2 regions of the Thermoanaerobacter sp. X514 genome follow, and region 1 is predicted to be linked to the other one. Evidence: a T-box and tRNA genes for the amino acid it is inferred to sense, from the RefSeq annotation. Region 1 holds a T-box; the other holds one or more tRNA genes.
What was found. The T-box of region 1 lies ahead of pheS (phenylalanine--tRNA ligase subunit alpha). A T-box ahead of a tRNA ligase gene usually reads a tRNA of that ligase, here a tRNA-Phe.
Positions count from the first base shown of each region.

Region 2: it encodes a tRNA-Phe, which carries the amino acid that the T-box ahead of pheS (phenylalanine--tRNA ligase subunit alpha) is inferred to sense. The anticodon was not compared.

Region 1 covers NC_010320.1:2,061,763-2,071,346, reverse strand. Annotated here, with positions in the region: gene thrS (threonine--tRNA ligase) at 38-1,942, shown strand; gene TETH514_RS10325 (MFS transporter) at 2,045-3,286, shown strand; gene TETH514_RS10320 (chorismate synthase) at 3,298-4,350, shown strand; ribosomal protein L20 leader region at 4,508-4,630, shown strand; gene infC (translation initiation factor IF-3) at 4,611-5,162, shown strand; gene rpmI (50S ribosomal protein L35) at 5,190-5,387, shown strand; gene rplT (50S ribosomal protein L20) at 5,408-5,767, shown strand; gene TETH514_RS10300 (RNA methyltransferase) at 5,820-6,584, shown strand; T-box leader at 6,611-6,826, shown strand; gene pheS (phenylalanine--tRNA ligase subunit alpha) at 6,877-7,896, shown strand; gene pheT (phenylalanine--tRNA ligase subunit beta) at 7,909-9,584, shown strand, end outside.
Region 2 covers NC_010320.1:928,118-937,701, forward strand. Annotated here, with positions in the region: rRNA gene TETH514_RS04590 (23S ribosomal RNA) at 1-1,183, shown strand, start outside; rRNA gene rrf (5S ribosomal RNA) at 1,216-1,367, shown strand; tRNA gene TETH514_RS04600 (tRNA-Asn) at 1,377-1,451, shown strand; tRNA gene TETH514_RS04605 (tRNA-Glu) at 1,458-1,532, shown strand; tRNA gene TETH514_RS04610 (tRNA-Ile) at 1,542-1,617, shown strand; tRNA gene TETH514_RS04615 (tRNA-Asp) at 1,643-1,719, shown strand; tRNA gene TETH514_RS04620 (tRNA-Phe) at 1,729-1,804, shown strand; tRNA gene TETH514_RS04625 (tRNA-Thr) at 1,833-1,907, shown strand; gene TETH514_RS13135 (CGNR zinc finger domain-containing protein) at 2,077-2,388, opposite strand; partial or broken gene TETH514_RS12250 (ATP-binding protein) at 2,414-2,665, opposite strand; gene TETH514_RS04630 (ferritin-like domain-containing protein) at 2,919-3,413, shown strand; gene TETH514_RS04635 (class II SORL domain-containing protein) at 3,435-3,809, shown strand; tRNA gene TETH514_RS04640 (tRNA-Tyr) at 4,026-4,111, shown strand; tRNA gene TETH514_RS04645 (tRNA-Lys) at 4,115-4,190, shown strand; gene TETH514_RS04650 (hypothetical protein) at 4,534-5,046, shown strand; gene TETH514_RS04655 (carbon starvation protein A) at 5,065-6,705, shown strand; gene TETH514_RS04660 (sodium:alanine symporter family protein) at 7,057-8,421, shown strand; gene TETH514_RS04665 (Na+/H+ antiporter subunit E) at 8,824-9,324, shown strand; gene TETH514_RS04670 (monovalent cation/H+ antiporter complex subunit F) at 9,305-9,580, shown strand; gene mnhG (monovalent cation/H(+) antiporter subunit G) at 9,582-9,584, shown strand, end outside.

The DNA of each region.
Region 1 (9,584 bases):
TTATTTAAGAGAAAAATTTTACAAAGGAGGTAATTGAATGATTATAATATTAAAGGATGGCACACAAAGAGAATTTGAAAAGGGTATGACAGTTTATGAAATAGCTAAAAGTATAAGTGAAAGATTAGCAAAAGAAGCCGTCGGTGGAAAGTTTAATGGCAAAGTAGTGGAACTTAATACAAAAATTGAAGAGGACGGAAAATTAGAAATTTTGACTTTTGATGATGAAGAAGGAAAAAAAATTTATTGGCACACTTCTTCCCATATTTTAGCACAAGCTGTAAAAAGGCTTTTTAAAGATGTGAAATTGGCAATTGGTCCGGCTATAGACAATGGCTTTTACTATGACTTCGACACAGATAGGCCTTTTACTACAGAAGACTTTGAAGCTATAGAGCAGGAAATGAATAAAATTATAAAAGAAGATTATAAGTTGGAAAGATTTGTCCTTCCAAAGGATGAAGCAATAAAATTAATGGAGGAAAAAGGTGAACCTTATAAAGTGGAGCTAATTGAAGAAATACCAGAAGGGGAGGAAATTTCTTTTTACAAGCAAGGAGAATTTACTGACCTTTGTGCTGGGCCCCATCTTATGTCAACAGGCATGGTAAAAACTATTAAATTGTTGTCAGTTGCTGGCGCCTACTGGAAAGGCGACGAAAAAAATAAAATGCTTCAAAGAATATATGGAATAAGCTTTCCTAAAAAAAGCATGTTAGATCAATATTTACATATGTTAGAGGAAGCTAAAAAGAGAGACCATAGAAAATTAGGGAAAGAGTTAGATTTGTTTAGTATCCACCCTGAAGGACCAGGTTTTCCTTTTTTCCATCCTAAGGGAATGATTATAAGAAACATTTTAGAAGATTTTTGGCGAAAAGAACATATAAAGCATGGTTATCAGGAAATAAAAACTCCTATAATTTTGAATGAAGAATTATGGCGTAGGTCAGGACACTGGGACCACTATAAAGAGAATATGTATTTCACTGAAATAGACGGAGAGACTTATGCAATAAAGCCTATGAATTGTCCTGGAGCAATGCTTGTTTACAAGTCTACAATGCACAGTTACAGAGATTTACCCTTAAGACTTTGTGAATTGGGTTTAGTGCATAGACATGAACTCTCAGGAGTTTTGCATGGGCTTATGAGAGTAAGAAGTTTTACTCAGGATGATGCTCACTTGTTTATGACTCCTGAGCAGGTTGAAGATGAAATTTTAGGGGTTATAAATTTAGTGGATTATTTCTATAAAATTTTTGGCTTTGAGTATTTTGTTGAATTGTCTACACGTCCTGAAAATTCTATGGGGTCTGATGAAGACTGGGAATTGGCTACAAATGCTTTGATTTCTGCTTTAAATCGCGTGAATTTACCATATAAAGTTAATGAGGGGGATGGTGCATTTTACGGACCCAAAATAGATTTTCATTTAAAAGACAGCATAGGTCGTACGTGGCAATGTGGAACTATCCAATTAGATTTCCAGATGCCTGAAAGGTTTGAACTGGAGTATATAGGCCCAGATGGAGAAAAACACAGACCTATAATGTTGCACAGGGTAATTTACGGAAGTATAGAAAGATTTATTGGAATTCTTACTGAACATTTTGCAGGGGCTTTCCCAACTTGGCTGGCGCCAGTACAAGTTAGAGTTTTGCCTATATCTGATAAACACTATGCTTATGCCCAAAATGTATATGGGCGTCTGTTGGAAAATGACATAAGAGCTGAATTGGACGACAGAAATGAAAAAGTAGGATACAAAATACGAGAGGCACAACTTCAAAAGATTCCCTATATGCTGATTGTAGGGGATAAAGAAGTAGAACAAGGGACAGTATCTTTAAGGTCAAGAAAAGAAGGGGATCTAGGTGCTATTTCCTTAAGTGAGTTTATAGAAAAAATTCTTAAAGAAATCGCTACAAAAGCTTTATAAAATCAAAATGCTCCTTTAAGGGGCATTTTGATTTATTGTTTATTGAAAGAATTTAAAAAACGTGATAATCTAAAATTAAAATATCAATTTTGAGGGAGAGGTATGAAAAAGAACTTAGAGGTTTACAAGCATTTGAAATACAACATAAAAATGAATATGATAAATGGTCTTGCATGGGCTATAGGCTTTAATATGGTTAACCCTTTTATTGGAATATATGCCATAAAATTAGGAGCCGACGATTTTCAGGTATCTCTTTTAAATTCTCTTCCCGCCCTTATGGTGGTAATTGGAGTAATTCCTGTGACCTACTTGATTAATAGCTTAAAGAATGTTCATAAATTTGCTTATATTGTTCTTTATATTGCACGAGCTTTTTATTTTTTACTTGCTCTTGCTCCCTTTTTTAATAAGGAGTTCCAACCGTGGATTGTAGTCATATTAGTAGGAGTAATGAATTTACCTTCTATGGCGGTTGGTATGTGCTGGCAGTCTTTTATGAGTGAATTAATTCCTCACGAATATAGAAGTAAAGTTTTCGCTGACAGAAATTTTTGGACGACAATTGTGGCAACAATTACAGTTTTGGTAACAGGATGGTTGCTTGATAATATAGTATTTCCTATTAATTATCAAGTAATATTTACCATTGCATTTATTTTCGGATTAATAGAATCTTATTATTTTTCAAGGTTTTACGTGGTGGAAAGCGATTTGGAGGAAGCCAATCCCGCAAATTTTTACGAAGCTTTTAAAAACATGTTGGAGTCCAAAAAATTCATATATTTTAATATAACTTCTTTTATATATTATTTTACATGGATAATGGCTTGGCCTATATTTACCGTATATAAAGTGAATTTTTTGCATGCTAACAACGGATGGATGAGTATATTTACTATTGTTTCCTCGATTGGGTCTATTTTAGCTTTTTATAAATGGGCTGACCTTTCTAACAAAAAAGGAAACGGATTTACTGTTGCATTAAGTGCATTGCTTCTAGGATTTATTCCTCTTATGTGGGCTACAACTAAAAGCCTTTATGTTGGTGCTGTTTTTGATTTTTTAGGGGGTATAGCTGTAGGAGGTTATAACATGTTGCTTTTAAATTGGCTGTTAGAACTTTTACCTCCTACATCAGGAAAAATGAGTTACATAGCAGTTTTTACATTAATTACCCAAATTGCTGCTTTTATTGCTCCTATGTTTGGAATGTGGCTTTATACACAAATTGGTTATGTAGTTTTTATGATTTTAACAGGTATTGCAAGAATAGTAGTGAGTATTTTGTACTTTTTAGTAGCTAATTATGAAGATGAGATTAAAAAAGTTGAAGCAAAGTAAGGAGGAAAAGTATGAGGTATATTACTGCAGGTGAATCCCATGGAGAAGCATTAATTGCTGTTATTGAAGGTCTTCCTGCAAATCTTTTAATAGATGAAGACTTTATAAATAAAGAGCTTAAAAGAAGACAAGGTGGACATGGAAGAGGAAAAAGAATGGCAATTGAAGAGGACAAAGTCCACGTTTTAAGCGGTGTGAGCAACGGGAAAACAATTGGTTCCCCTCTTGCTATACAGATAATAAACAAAGATTATGAAAATTGGAAGGGTAAAATAGTTCCAGCTATGACAAGACCTCGCCCTGGTCATGCAGACCTTTCAGGAGCAATAAAATATAATCAAAGGGATATAAGAAATGTTTTGGAGCGTTCCAGTGCACGAGAAACAGCAGCGCGAGTGGCAGTAGGAAGCGTCGCAAAATTACTTCTCAAGGAGTTAAATATATTCGTAAAAAGTAAAGTTTTAGAAATAGGTGGAATAAGTGTAGAAGAAGAGTGGCCAAAGATTATTGAAGAGGCAAAATCAAAAGGAGATACTTTAGGTGGTGTAATAGAAATAATAATAGAAGGTGTGCCTATTGGATTGGGAAGTCATGTGCAATGGGACAGGAAACTGGATGCTCTTTTAGCTTATCATGTCATGAGTGTACAAGCTATAAAAGGAGTAGAGTTTGGCTTGGGATTTGAAGCAGCAAGAAGACCTGGATCTTTAGTTCACGATGAAATATACTACGATAAAGAAAGAGGTTTTTATAGAAAATCCAATAATGCAGGAGGAATTGAAGGCGGGATTTCAAATGGAAGTCCTATAATTATAAAGGCTGCGATGAAGCCAATTCCTACACTTTTAAAACCTCTTAATTCAATTGATATAAATTCAAAGAAACAGGTAAAAGCTGCCTATGAAAGGTCTGATGTAACTGCTGTAGAAGCTGCTGCCTGTGTATTAGAAGCGGTATGCGCTTGGGTGATTGCTGATGAATGCCTTAAAAAGTTTGGTGGTGATTCAATTGAGGAACTAAAGAAAAATTATGATGCTTATTTAGAGTATGTAAAAAATTTCTAGATTTTAAAAATAAAAAGGTAAGCATAAAGTTCGCGAAAAATTTCGGTAGACTAGTTAATAGAGTTGACATTTTGCACAAGACGAGTGACTTGACAGAGCAGTTGCTAAGCATAAAAATAAATATTGACAAAAAAATAAAATAATGATAAACTAAAGAAGCAATAAGTAGAAGCGCCCGCTTCTCACCTTTCACCGAGGGTGCAAAGGTTTTTTCAAAAGTAGTTATTGTTGTTTTGTTATAAAGAAGCGGGTATTTCTATATCCGCTTTTATTTTTTCATAATTCTTAGGAGGTGTGTATTTATTAACAAAGAGCTGCAGGTCAATGAGGAAATAAGAGACAAAGAGGTAAGGTTGATAGACCAAGATGGAAAGCAAATTGGCATAATGTCGGCAAAGGAAGCTTATAAAATTGCTCAAGAGCGACATCTTGATTTGGTTAAGATTGCCCCTCAAGCCAATCCGCCCGTGTGCAAATTGATGGATTTTGGTAAGTACAGGTACGAGCTTAGTAAGAGGGAGAAAGAGGCAAAGAAAAAGCAAAAGGTGATAAATGTTAAAGAAATAAGAATGTCTCCAAATATTGAAGATCATGATTTTGGAGTAAAGTTGAGAAGTGCTATTAAATTTTTAAAAGAAGGTGACAAGGTAAAAGTTACTATAAGATTTAGAGGAAGAGAAGCTGTTCATACTTCACTGGCAGAAGACCTTTTAAAGAGGTTTGCAGAAGAGCTTGATGAGTATGGCGCTATAGAAAAAGCTCCTAATATGGAGGGTAGGAATTTAATAATGGTATTAACACCAAGAAAATAGTAACAATTACAGAAGGAGGATATATTTATGCCTAAAATGAAAACACATAGAGGAGCAGCAAAAAGGTTCAAAGTATTAAAGTCAGGAAAAGTTAAAAGGTCAAAAGCTTATAAAAGTCACCTTTTGACCCATAAAAATGCAAAAAGAAAAAGAAGATTAAGAAAAGCTACTTATTTAGTAGGTGGGGATGCTAAAAATATCAGACGCTTACTACCTTATTCATAATAGATTAGGAGGTTTTTAAAATGGCTAGAGTAAAATTTGGCAAAGTAACGAGGAGAAGACGCAAAAAAATATTAAAGCTGGCAAAAGGTTATTGGGGAGCTAAAAGCAAACTTTTTAGAGTTGCTAATCAAGCAGTAATGAAATCTTTAATGTACGCTTATATTGGTAGGAAATTAAGAAAGAGAGATTTTAGAAGACTTTGGATAACAAGAATAAATGCTGCTGCAAGAGCTCATGGGATTTCCTACAGCAGGTTTATAAATGGACTAAAAAAGGCTGGAATAGAAATTAACAGGAAGATGCTTTCAGAAATGGCTATACACGATGAAAAAGCTTTCGAAGAATTAGTAAATATAGCTAAGCAGCATTTAAACGCATAAGGCCAGTTTTTTGGCCTTTTGCTTTAACTAATTTTATAAAAGAGTGGTGGGAATGTTAATTACGAGTGAAAACAATGACCTTATAAAAAAAATAAAAAAGTTAAAAGACAAAAAGGGCCGATACGAAGAAGGGCTGTTTTTTGTAGAGGGTACTACAAGTGTATTGGAAGCTTTAAAAAGTAACTTTGAAATAGAGTACATAGTTATGGGAGAAGGGGTTAAAATAGATATTCCCACAGGGAATTTTAAAATTGTACATACTACTGAAAGAGTCTTTAAAAAAATAAGTGACACAGTAACTCCACAAATGGTGATGGCAATTATAAAAATACCAAAATATGAAGAAGATACTTATATAAAAGACAAAGGCATATATATTATAGCGGACAATATTCAAGATCCAGGAAATTTAGGTACTATAATCCGTACGGCTGATGCATTTGGAGCTAGTGCTATTTTTACTATAAACAACTGTGTAGATGTTTTTAATCCAAAGGTTTTAAGAGCATCCATGGGGTCTATTTTTCACATTCCTGTCATAGTTACTGCTTCACAAATTTTGTTAAAACTTAAGCAAAGAGGAATAAAAGTTTTTGCAACTCACTTAAAAGCTCGGAAATTAGTTCATGAGTGCAATATTTCGGATAAAGTAGCTTTTGTTTTGGGGAATGAAGCGAAAGGTGTCAGTGTTGTAGACCTGGTAGATGACTTTGTAAAAATACCCATGACAGGGGAGGCAGAGTCTTTAAATGTTTCAATCGCTGCTGGTATATTTTTATACGAATCTCAAAGGCAGAGGTTGATAAAAAATAATTAGGATGGTATAATTTTAAAAAAATATTGCAAAATGCTATGAAGGAGTAAAGTACATTATCGAAAATCACAGGGAGATAACACCGCAGACTGAAAGTGTTATCGTTAGGTAGATAATGGAAAGTTCCCTCCGGAGCAGCGTGCTGAACTAATAGTAGGCATTGCCGGTCATGCCGTTAACCAAATGAGTGAGCATTTTTTATAAAATGCTAATGTAGGTGGTACCGCGGATTCTTCGTCCTATTGACGGAGGATTTTTTATTTTAACTAATACGCTAAAAGAGGGGTTGAGATATATGGAGGAATTGTTGCGCAAGCTTTATGAAAATGCACAAAGGGAGATTTTGTCAGCCGATAGTTTACAACAAATTGAAAACTTAAGAGTCAAATACTTGGGCAAAAAGGGTGAATTGACACAGATTTTAAGAGGAATGAAAAATTTAAGGCCTGAAGAAAGACCATTGATTGGTCAAATTGCCAATGAAGTAAGAGAAAAAATTGAGGGATTACTCACAGAAACAAAAAATAAAATTGCCCAATTAGAAAAAGAAAAGAGAATAAAAAGTGAGTACATAGACATAACTATGCCGGGTAAACCTTATGAGTACGGTCACAAACATCCCATGACACAAGTATTGGATGAAATTAAAAAGATATTTTTAGGATTAGGCTTTTCTATTGCAGAAGGGCCAGAAATAGAGTTTACTTATTACAACTTTGAGGCATTAAATACTCCAGAGGACCATCCAGCTAGAGACTTACAGGATACCTTTTATGTGACTTCTGATATACTTTTGAGGACTCAAACATCCCCGGTACAAGTAAGGACTATGGAGAAAAATAAGCCTCCAATAAGGGTTATATCTCCTGGAAGGGTTTATAGGTCTGATGAGATAGATGCAACTCACTCCCCAGTGTTTCATCAGATGGAAGGGCTTGTAGTAGATGAAGGAATAACAATGGGAGATTTAAAAGGAGTTTTAAATATATTTGCGAAAAAGTTTTTTGGAGAAGACACTCAAACCAAATTTAGACCTCATTATTTTCCTTTTACAGAGCCCAGTGCAGAAATGGATGTGAGCTGTTTTGCTTGTGGTGGAAAAGGTTGTAGAGTTTGCGGATATACTGGTTGGATTGAAATTTTGGGAGCAGGGATGGTACATCCTAATGTCTTGAGAATGTCTGGTATTGATCCTGAAAAATATAGTGGATTTGCTTTTGGCTTGGGAATAGATAGGATTACAATGCTGAAATACGGAATAGATGATTTAAGGTTTCTTTTTGAAAATGATTTAAGGTTTATACAACAGTTTTAAAGGGGTGGTCGTATGTTAGTATCACTTTTGTGGTTGAAAGAGTTTGTCGATATAGATGAAGATGCGAAAGCTATTGCTGAAGGCCTTACTATGTCAGGGTCAAAGGTAGAGACTATAACAAGTTATGGGAAAGAAATTTCAAATGTGGTGGTAGGGAAAATTATTTCATTAGAAAAGCACCCTAATGCTGATAAATTGTTAGTTGGTATTGTAGATGTAGGCACTGAAAAACTACAAATTGTAACCGGAGCACAAAATATTAAAGTGGGGGATTACATACCAGTAGCACTTCATGGCGCAACTCTTCCTGGAGGAGTTAAGATAAAAAGAGGCAAATTAAGAGGAATAGAATCCAATGGCATGATGTGTTCTGCTGAAGAGCTAGGACTTGATGAAAGCCTGCTGCCAGAATATCAAAGAAACGGAATTTTTATATTACCACCTTTTCCATTAGGAATGGATATAAATGAAGCTCTTCAGCTAAAAGACGATGTATTGGAATTTGAGATAACGCCCAACAGACCTGATTGTTTGTCAATGGTAGGAATAGCGAGAGAGGTAGCTGCGACTTTTAAGAAAAAATTTAAAATGCCAGTGGTAGAAGTTAATGAAAGCGAAGAACAAAATCCTGCAAAAGTGACTATTGAGGCTACGGATTTATGCTTTAGATATGTGGCAAGGGTCGTTAAGAATGTGAAGATAGGTCCTTCTCCTATGTGGATGCAGATGCGTCTTTTGAAAGCGGGAATAAGACCTATAAATAACGTGGTGGATGTTACAAACTATGTGATGTTGGAATTAGGTCAACCCTTACACGCTTTTGATTTGGACAAAGTTGAAAACAAGCACATAATAGTGAGAAGGGCAAGAGAAGGAGAAAAATTAGTTACATTGGATGGAAAAGAGAGGATTTTAGACAGCTCAATGTTGGTTATTGCTGATGAGAAGGAAGCTATAGGTTTGGCTGGCGTAATGGGAGGAGAAAATACAGAGATAACTGATACTACTGTAAATATTTTAATAGAAAGTGCTAATTTTAAAGGAAGCAATATAAGGCATACTTCTAAGAAATTGGGTTTAAGAAGTGAAGCTTCTTCAAGATTTGAAAAAGGTTTAGACCCAGAGATTACAGTTTTAGCTTGTGAAAGAGCAGCACAGCTTATGGAAAAATACTGTGGCGGTACAGTTTTAAAAGGGCTTGTGGACGAGTATCCAAAGCCAATTGAAAAAACAGTTTTAACTGTAAATCCTCACAGAATTAATAGATTTTTAGGCACAGACCTTCCGACATCTCAAATGATTGAAATATTGGAGTCTTTAGAGTTTAAAGTTGTGCAAAAAGGCGATGACCTTGAAGTAACGGTACCTCACTTTAGAAGAGATGTTACAATAGAGGCAGATATTGCCGAAGAAATAGCAAGACTCTTTGGCTATAACAATATTGAAGACAGTTTAATGAAAAATGCTCAAACTACATTAGGAGCGTTGACCAAAGAGCAACGACTAGAAGAAAAAGCAAGAGAAGTTCTATTGGCTTGTGGATTAAATGAAATTGTCACTATGTCTTTTATGGGACACAAGGATTTAGACAAAATAAACGTACCTTTAGATAGCCCTCTTAGAAAAGCAGTCAAAATTATAAATCCTCTTGGGGAAGACCAAAGCCTTATGAGAACTACTCTACTGCC
Region 2 (9,584 bases), 1.1 Mb from region 1:
GGCAAAATGACTCCGTAACTTCGGGAGAAGGAGTGCCGAAAGGCCGCAGAGAAGAGGCCCAAGCGACTGTTTACCAAAAACACAGGTCTCTGCTAAGTCGGAAGACGAAGTATAGGGGCTGACGCCTGCCCGGTGCTGGAAGGTTAAGGGGAAGTGTGAGAGCACTGAACCGAAGCCCCAGTGAACGGCGGCCGTAACTATAACGGTCCTAAGGTAGCGAAATTCCTTGTCGGGTAAGTTCCGACCCGCACGAAAGGCGTAACGACTTGGGCGCTGTCTTGATGAGGGGCCCGGTGAAATTGTAGTACTCGTGAAGATGCGAGTTACCCGCGATTGGACAGAAAGACCCCGTGGAGCTTTACTGTAGCCTGTCACTGGATTTTGGTAATTCTTGTACAGGATAGGTGGGAGACAGAGAAGGTAGGGCGCCAGCCTTACTGGAGTCGACGTTGGGATACCACCCTGGGATTACCGGAATTCTAACCTATAGCCGTGAAACCGGCGTAGGGACAATGGCAGGTGGGCAGTTTGACTGGGGCGGTCGCCTCCTAAAGGGTAACGGAGGCGCCCAAAGGTTACCTCAGCGCGGACGGGAATCGCGCGAAAGAGTGCAAAGGCAGAAGGTAGCCTGACTGCGAGAGAGACATCTCGAGCAGGGACGAAAGTCGGGCTTAGTGATCCGGCGGCAGTGAGTGGGAACGCCGTCGCTCAACGGATAAAAGCTACCCCGGGGATAACAGGCTGATCTCCCCCAAGAGTCCACATCGACGGGGAGGTTTGGCACCTCGATGTCGGCTCATCGCATCCTGGGGCTGAAGTAGGTCCCAAGGGTTGGGCTGTTCGCCCATTAAAGCGGTACGCGAGCTGGGTTCAGAACGTCGTGAGACAGTTCGGTCCCTATCCGTCGCGGGCGTAGGAAACTTGAGAGGCACTGCCCCTAGTACGAGAGGACCGGGGTGGACGAACCGATGGTGTACCAGTTGCACCGCCAGGTGCACAGCTGGGTAGCCAAGTTCGGAAGGGATAAACGCTGAAAGCATCTAAGCGTGAAGCCCGCCTCAAGATTAGGTTTCCCATCCGAGAGGGGTAAGACACCTCGAAGACCACGAGGTAGATAGGCCGGGGGTGTAAGAGTGGAAACACTCTTAGCTGACCGGTACTAATCAGTCGAGGACTTGACCGAGAAGGCTTTGTGCAGTTTTGAGGGTCTAGATTTCCGGTGGCGATAGCGGAGGGGAAACACCCGTTCCCATTCCGAACACGGTCCACAAGGGGCCCCCAGACGGTCGCAAGACCGGCTGGGGTGCTAGTTAAGCCCTCCAGCGCCGATGGTACTGCTTTCGCGGGAGAGTAGGTCGCTGCCGGAATTAAAATATTCCTCAGTAGCTCAATGGTGGAGCAACCGGCTGTTAACCGGTAGGCTGTAGGTTCGAGTCCTACCTGAGGAGCCAAATCGTGGCCCCGTGGTCAAGTGGTTAAGACACCGCCCTTTCACGGCGGCAACATGGGTTCGAATCCCGTCGGGGTCACCAAATAAATATGGGCCTTTAGCTCAGCTGGCAGAGCGGTCGGCTCATAACCGATTGGTCCGGGGTTCAAATCCCTGAAGGCCCACCATTTCAATAAAATTAAATAATAATGCGGCCCAATAGCTCAGTTGGTTAGAGCGCCAGCCTGTCACGCTGGAGGTCGAGGGTTCAAGTCCCTTTTGGGTCGCCATTATGTTATGCCTCGATAGCTCAGTAGGTAGAGCAAGGGACTGAAAATCCCTGTGTCAGTGGTTCGATTCCACTTCGAGGCACCATAATTTTTTTATGGAGGTTTTAGTTATTGCTGGCGTAGCTCAGTGGCAGAGCAGTTGATTCGTAATCAACAGGTCGTGGGTTCGAATCCCACTGCCAGCTCCAGTTAAATCAAGGTTTCCAAGCCCATCGGTAAAGTGAATCGATGGGTTTTTTCTTGTTTTCGCTGCAAAAACGCTGCAATCTGATGATGTAAATGTTTCAAAGTTGCTTTGCAGCATTTGAAATTGCAGCGGACTTTTCCCTCCTGTAGAGCAAAAGGAATTCCGGGCCTCTATGAGGAGGCTTTTTCTTTTTGCCTGTAATAGTGCGTTAAGCGGTTTGCTTTATTTCGACATTCCTCACTGCAAAAGCGCTTATTGGGTTTATCAGCATAAAACAGCCTCTCACAATAATTGTGTGCACATCTTCTTATTATTCTGCCTTCTGCGAGGTCAAACCACAACCCCAAATAGCAAGCATGAAGCAAAGAAGGGCAATGCCATGCCGGCTCAAAGGTGCTATTCTGAGAAGAAGTGTAAAAGTCAATATATTTTTGTACAAAAAGTGGAATATAATTTTGTACAAAAAATGTACTAAGATACATTCGAAGAACTGTTAAAATATTCAACTTATGACTTTAATCTATATGAAGGCCCTTTTATTGATATAACATGCGAATGATGAAGTAATCTATCCAATATTGCATTAGTTATTGTTGCTGATCCAAATACTTCTGCCCAATTAGAAAAGGGCATATTAGTTGTAATAATAGTACTATGTTTTTCATACCTTTTAGATATTAGCTGAAAAAATATATTTGAAGTATCTGTGTCTATTGGTAAGTAACCTACTTCATCTATTATTAGTACTTTATACTTTGAAGACTATTATTTATGACTTTCTTTTAAAAGAAAATAGTTAGTTTATAATTTTTTGTTAAATATATGTTAAATATAAAATTTTTAGAGCTTTTTGACTTTGGGATAAAGTTGTGGTATAATGAAAAACAAGGATGTAGTAGAAAAAAATGCTGTATCAATATAAATAGACGGTATTTGAAGATAGCTTTAAATTCAGTTTACACAAGCTAAAGATAAAAGAATAAACTAAAAATATGTGGGAAGGAGAGTTTATATGGGAACAAAGGGAAGAGAGATAGTGGGAAAAGAGGTTGACAAGATAATTGAATTTTTAAACAAAGCATTAGCTGATGAATGGTTGGCTTATTATCAGTATTGGATTGGGGCAAAAGTTGTAAGAGGGCCAATGAGTGGAGCAGTAGCTGCTGAACTAAGTGAGCATGCAGGAGAGGAATTAAGCCATGCTGAGAAGTTGGCAGAGCGCATCATTCAATTAGGTGGAACACCTATATTAAAACCAGAGGATTGGTATAAGCTTACCAATTGCGGTTATGATACGCCAGACAATCCTGAAGTTAAAGTTATTTTGGAGCAAAATATAAAAGGAGAACAATGTGCTATAGAAGTTTACAACAAAATGTTGTCAGAACTTAAAGATGTTGATCCTGTGACATATCATTTAATTTTAGAGATATTAGAAGATGAGATAGAGCACGAAGAAGATTTAGAGAACTTAAAAGAAGACATGGATATGATGAATAAAAAATAATAAAAAGTGAGGAGGATATTTATGGAGAAATTTGGTTCATTATATCAAAGTGGAGATTGGAAAGGAGAAAAACACGTTCCTGTCATACATATCTCTGACAAGGTCAAAAAAGAAGAGGTAGTTGAATTAAGAGTCAATATAGGAGAAGAAATTCCACATCCAAATACGCTAGAACATCACATCAAATGGATTAAAGTGTATTTTCATGGTGAAGGAGATAAATTCCCTGTTGAGATAGGTAATTACAATTTCACATCTCACGGAGAGTATGGAGTGTTTACAGAACCCGACTTGACAATAAAGTTTAAAGTTGAAAAATCAGGGACAATCTATGCGGCAAGTTACTGCAATATACACGGTTTGTGGGAGAATAGCAAAAAGATAGAGGTTGAGTAAAATATCAAAGGGCTTTCATCTTTAAATTTATCCAGATGAAAGCCCTTTGTTGCTAATTTAATGAAAGGAGTAAATCAAATTATAGAATCATTCACATATTTTAACATAAAAATAGTTGCATAAAAGCCCTTTACAAATAGGGCTCTATATGATAAAATAAGCTACGTGGTTTTTCTTAAAGTTTTAGAGTAAAACTTTTTATTGTCTTAAAAATGTGGAGGGATACCCAAGTGGCCAAAGGGGGCAGACTGTAAATCTGTTGGCTATCGCCTTCGATGGTTCGAATCCATCTCCCTCCACCATATGACCCATTAGCTCAGGAGGTAGAGCACCTGCCTTTTAAGCAGGGTGTCCCGCGTTCGAGTCGCGGATGGGTCACCAGTCATGAGAAAAACAGTTATCTTTTTAGATAGCTGTTTTTTATCATAGTGTAAAATTATCCTAAAAGTATCTTGACACTATCGGAATATGTGCTATAATGATAACGTAACCATGCAGCAATTGATATTACGGTTTATCATGATTAGGTTTTAAAATATGGATATTAGAGCTTTAAATACGATTACATTTTATAAAAAAGTTTTAATAAAAAAAAGAAAGAGAAGTGATTTTGCTATAGGGACAATAGGTTAAACCGAATTTTATTTTAAAATAATGAAGGAATTTCTATAACTATGTAGACTATATACATAAAGAAGATAATAATCTTGCGGGGTGCATATAAATGGTTAAGGAAGAATATTTAGATTTATTGGAAAAGAAACATAGTGTTTACTATGACGTGTATAGAGACTATGAATTAAACGGTAGATTTCTGGATATATATGCAGAGTTTCATATGAGGAATGAGAGGTACTTTTTGATAGATGTGCTGGATGCATACGAGACCCATGAGTATAGGCTCGTGAAATATTATGAAAATCTAAAACTTGATGATGCAGCAGAGTTTGGCACATGGTTGAAAGAGCAGGTTGAAGTCCTCATTAAACCTCATACGGAGCATATGTGCACCATATTGACCGGAGTAATGGTAACTGATAGAGGCATTAACAGGAATGTGGAGAAATTTATTAAAGATTACAGGTATACAAGATACTTCACATTTGGAATAAAAGGCTGGGGAGAAATAAGACTTGTAGGCGTTGACATTGCTTCCAATAGGGTGGTGGCAAACAGGAAGGGAAGAGAGGTGATAAAGGATTTTATGATTCCTATGCCAAAGCCCAATTATAAATAAAAGGGAGGTAACATTTAAATGAGTGCAATAATTTTACTGATAAGTGCTATTATTCTTTTTGTACTTGCTTATATCTTTTACGGAGGCTGGCTTGCAAAACAGTGGGGTTTGCAGCCAGACAATAATACCCCTGCACACACCATGTATGATGGCGTGGACTATGTCCCTGCAAAGGCACCTGTCCTTCTGGGCCATCACTTTGCATCCATAGCCGGTGCCGGTCCTATAAACGGACCTATACAAGCCGCTATATTTGGATGGGTACCAGCAACACTCTGGATTCTTTTAGGCGGTATATTCCTAGGTGGAGCCCATGATTTTGGTTCACTTCTTGCATCATTGAGGCATAAGGGCAAGTCCATAGGTGATATCATACAAGCAAATGTTGGCTTGACAGCAAAGAGGTTGTTTCTTTTGTTTTCCTGGTCGACACTGGTACTCATAGTTGCAGCCTTTACAAACATAGTGGCTGATACTTTTGTCTCTACACCCCAGGCAGCCACTGCTTCACTGCTTTTTATACTATTTGCCGTGGTATTTGGATTTGCTGTATGCAGAAGGAATGCACCACTTGGCTTGAGTACCGTGTTGGGTGTGGCGGCTTTGGCGTTATCTATATGGATAGGTTATATAGCCCCGTTATCATTGCCTAAGACCACATGGATAATCATCCTTGCCGTGTATATAGTAGCTGCATCAGTTATGCCTGTATGGATACTCCTGCAGCCAAGGGATTACTTGAACTCTTTCCTTCTCTATGGAATGATGATTGGCGGTGTTGTTGGTATACTGCTTTATAACCCGAGGATTCAACTTCCAGCGTTTACAAGCTTTAAGGTTGGTACGCAGTATCTCTTCCCGATGCTGTTCATTACCATAGCATGCGGTGCCATATCCGGTTTCCACTCACTGGTGGCCTCCGGCACCACAGCAAAACAGCTGGACAAAGAAGGGGATGCTAAGTTAATAGGCTATGGCTCTATGCTTATAGAGAGCACCTTAGCCATAATTTCTATAATTACCGCAGCGTATCTTACTCAAGATAAGTTTGCAGAGCTTATTAAGTTTGGTCCAACCAATGTGTTTGCTGATGGATTAGGTACATTCATGGCCAGCTTTGGTATAAATCAGGTTGTAGGAAAGACCTTTGCTGCCCTTGCTGTGTCTGCATTTGCCATGACCACGCTGGATACAGCCACAAGGCTCGGCAGGTTTGCCTTCCAGGAGTTTTTTGAAAATATATCGGAGTCTGGAGAGACAGTGGCATCTTCTAACCCTGTGGCTAAATTCTTTAGTGACAGGTATGTGGCATCTGTAATCACTGTGGTTATTTCTATTGTACTTGCATTTACAAGCTGGAAGGCTATATGGCCTATATTTGGTGCGGCTAACCAGCTCCTCGCAGCGGTAGCACTGCTGGCAGTGGCTGCATGGCTTGCCAATGCAGGTAGGAACAATAAAATGCTCATTATCCCTATGATATTTATGTTTATAGTTACTTTGACAGCCCTTGTACTTCTGATTCAATCTAATATTGCTTCTGGTAACTATATACTGGTGTTATTTGCCGTCCTGCTGTTTATCCTGGCTATACTATTAATACTTCAAACATATGGAGTGCTTACAGGAAAGAACAGAAGAGAAGGGGTAGCAAAATAGATAAAAAGCCTGCCGCAGGGAAGGCTTTTTAAGTGCGCCCGGCATGGGCGATAGCTAGGCGGTGAAAGTCCGCTATGGCCATGGCGGTGGGAACCATTAGCCAAAGGCAAGGGTGTCCATCGTAATTGGACGTTAATTGTTTAGCTTTGTTTTCAAAGGATTTCCTCCATTATAAGAATTCGACAAAAAAGGAGGAATTCCTTTAAAAATACATAGCAGAACCCCTTAATTTGTGAGGATTTTGGGGTTTTGTAATCTCTAATGAATGTATTTTGAAAGAGGGAATATTAGGTTAAATTTTGTTTATAATTAAGAAATTTATAAAAATTGAGTGTTTAGAGGGGTTATATTATGGACAAATTATTGGAAATCAATAGTACTGTCAATGGTATAGTATGGGGTCCACCTATGCTTATTCTTATCGTTGGAACGGGCCTTATACTTACCATAGGTCTGGGATTCATACAGATTAGAAAATTCCCTTATGTAATGAAAAACACGTTGTTTAAAATGTTTGAAAAGTCCCAGAAGGGAGAAGGAGAAATAACTCCCTTTCAGGCTCTGGCAACGGCTCTGGCGGCGACGGTTGGAACCGGCAATATCGCGGGTGTCGCTACGGCTATTGCACTTGGCGGACCGGGAGCTATTTTTTGGATGCTCATCGCTGCTCTCGTCGGCATGGCAACCAAATTCAGTGAAGTCGTGCTGGCGGTTCATTTTAGAGACAGAAAACCCGACGGAAGTTTTGCCGGTGGGCCTATGTATTATCTGGAGAAGGGGCTTAAACAGAAATGGTTAGCGGTGCTTTTTGCCATGTTCGGTGCACTAGCTGCTTTTGGTATAGGCAATATGGTTCAGGCCAATTCGGTAGCTGCTTCTCTTGAAACGACTTTCGGGGTCCCGAAGTTATATACCGGTGTAGCCCTTGCAATATTGACCGCCCTTGTAATCCTTGGAGGTTTAAAGAGGCTAGCTGCAGTTACTGAAAAACTGGTGCCCTTTATGGCTGCTTTTTATATTATTGGAGCTCTAATAATAATTTTATTGAATATATCAAAACTACCCTCAGCCATCGGTATGATAATAAATCAGGCCTTCACGGGATCGGCTGCCGCTGGTGGATTTGCCGGCGCTACAGTTATGATGGCGATGCGCTATGGTGTGGCCAGGGGTATTTTTTCTAACGAAGCCGGTTTGGGTAGCGCTCCCATAGCCCATGCTGCGGCTACCACTGACCATCCGGTCCGCCAGGGTCTGTGGGGAATTTTCGAGGTTTTCATGGATACCATCGTTATATGCTCGCTAACTGCCCTTGCAATACTCACCACTGGTGTATGGGCCGAGGTGGATGCGGCTGGCAAGCAACTTACCGGCGCTGCGTTGACCACCGCAGCGTTTAACAAGGGGCTCCCAGGACCGGGCGGCATTATAGTGGCTATAGGTATACTGCTTTTCGCGTTTTCAACCTTGCTCAGCTGGTCCTATTACGGAGAAAAGTCTGCCGAGTACCTTTTCGGCGTAGGCGTAAAGATTATATACAGAATTATATGGATACCTTTTGTGGTAATAGGTGCAGTGGGTGGACTCGAAGCACTGTGGGATCTGGCGGATACTTTGAACGGTCTTATGGCGATACCGAACCTCATTGGTCTTATAGGTTTGAGCGGAACAGTCTTTAAATTAACAAGGGAGTTTTTTAAAAAAGAGGGCGCGTAACTCGTCTTTACGTAGCAAGAAGGATATTATTTTCCCGCCCTGAAATTTCTTTCTAAGTGAGGGGTCTAAGGCGGGTATTGTTTTTTTGGAATTATTTGAGTATAATGCTTCTATACATTATTTCATTATTTACATTACGGGTGGTGCTGTTGTTCAGTGTTGTGGGATTTGTCGTTTTTTCCGACATCGGAAAAGAGGAGAATGGCCAATGTCAAATCACTAAAGGAAGCTATTTTAAAAGAAATATATGTAATTATATATTTCCATCCCTGGGGTTGTAGAAGGAGAGGTCTTATTGAATAAAAAACCTAAAAATACTTGATACGTTCTTTTATTTATGATACCATTTTTATTGGTATAATATTCTTAAGCTATAAAATTTATATTTGAGGTAATGATAATATGACGAATCTCATATATTTTTATACTGTTCTTTTCATTTTTTGGTTTGCTTCGTCTGGAAAAACAGATTTCATAAATCTATCTTTAGGGTTTTTGGCAAGTATTTTTGCAATGGAAGTTTATAAAAAATTCTTTTATATTTCAAAGATGAAGGAAATAAATCTTATAAAATTTCTTCTCTCATTCTTTAATTATATAGTAAACTTGATAAAAAATATTTTAATGGCAGGAATTCAGGTAACGAGGATTGTCCTGTCGAGAGAAATGAAGATTTCACCGAGGATTATAAAAGTTCGGAAAAAATTTAAGACCAATTTTGGAAGGGTTATAGCTGCTACAACAATAACGTTGACTCCGGGCACATTGACAATAGATTTTTATAACGATACTTTTATAATACATGCTTTAAATTCCCAAAATGCTGAAGAAATGCTGGAATGGCCCCTGGAAAAAGTTATTTTGGAGTTGGAGGATGTTTTTTATGGAAATGGAAATACTTAAGACTCTAGGGGGCATAATCCTATGTATTACAATAATAATATCTATTTTGGCCAGCATAAATAGAAAGGGAGTTCTTGAAAAAGTCGTAATAACAAATATAGTCAATACAAAGACGGTAGCTCTTATTTTTATTTTATCTTATATTAGGAATAAACCTGTTTTTCTTGACGTAGCTGTAGTATATGCTTTGATAAACTTTATCGCAGCTATTGCAGTTTCCAAATTTTTTGATGGTTATCATAAGCAGGGTGATTAATATG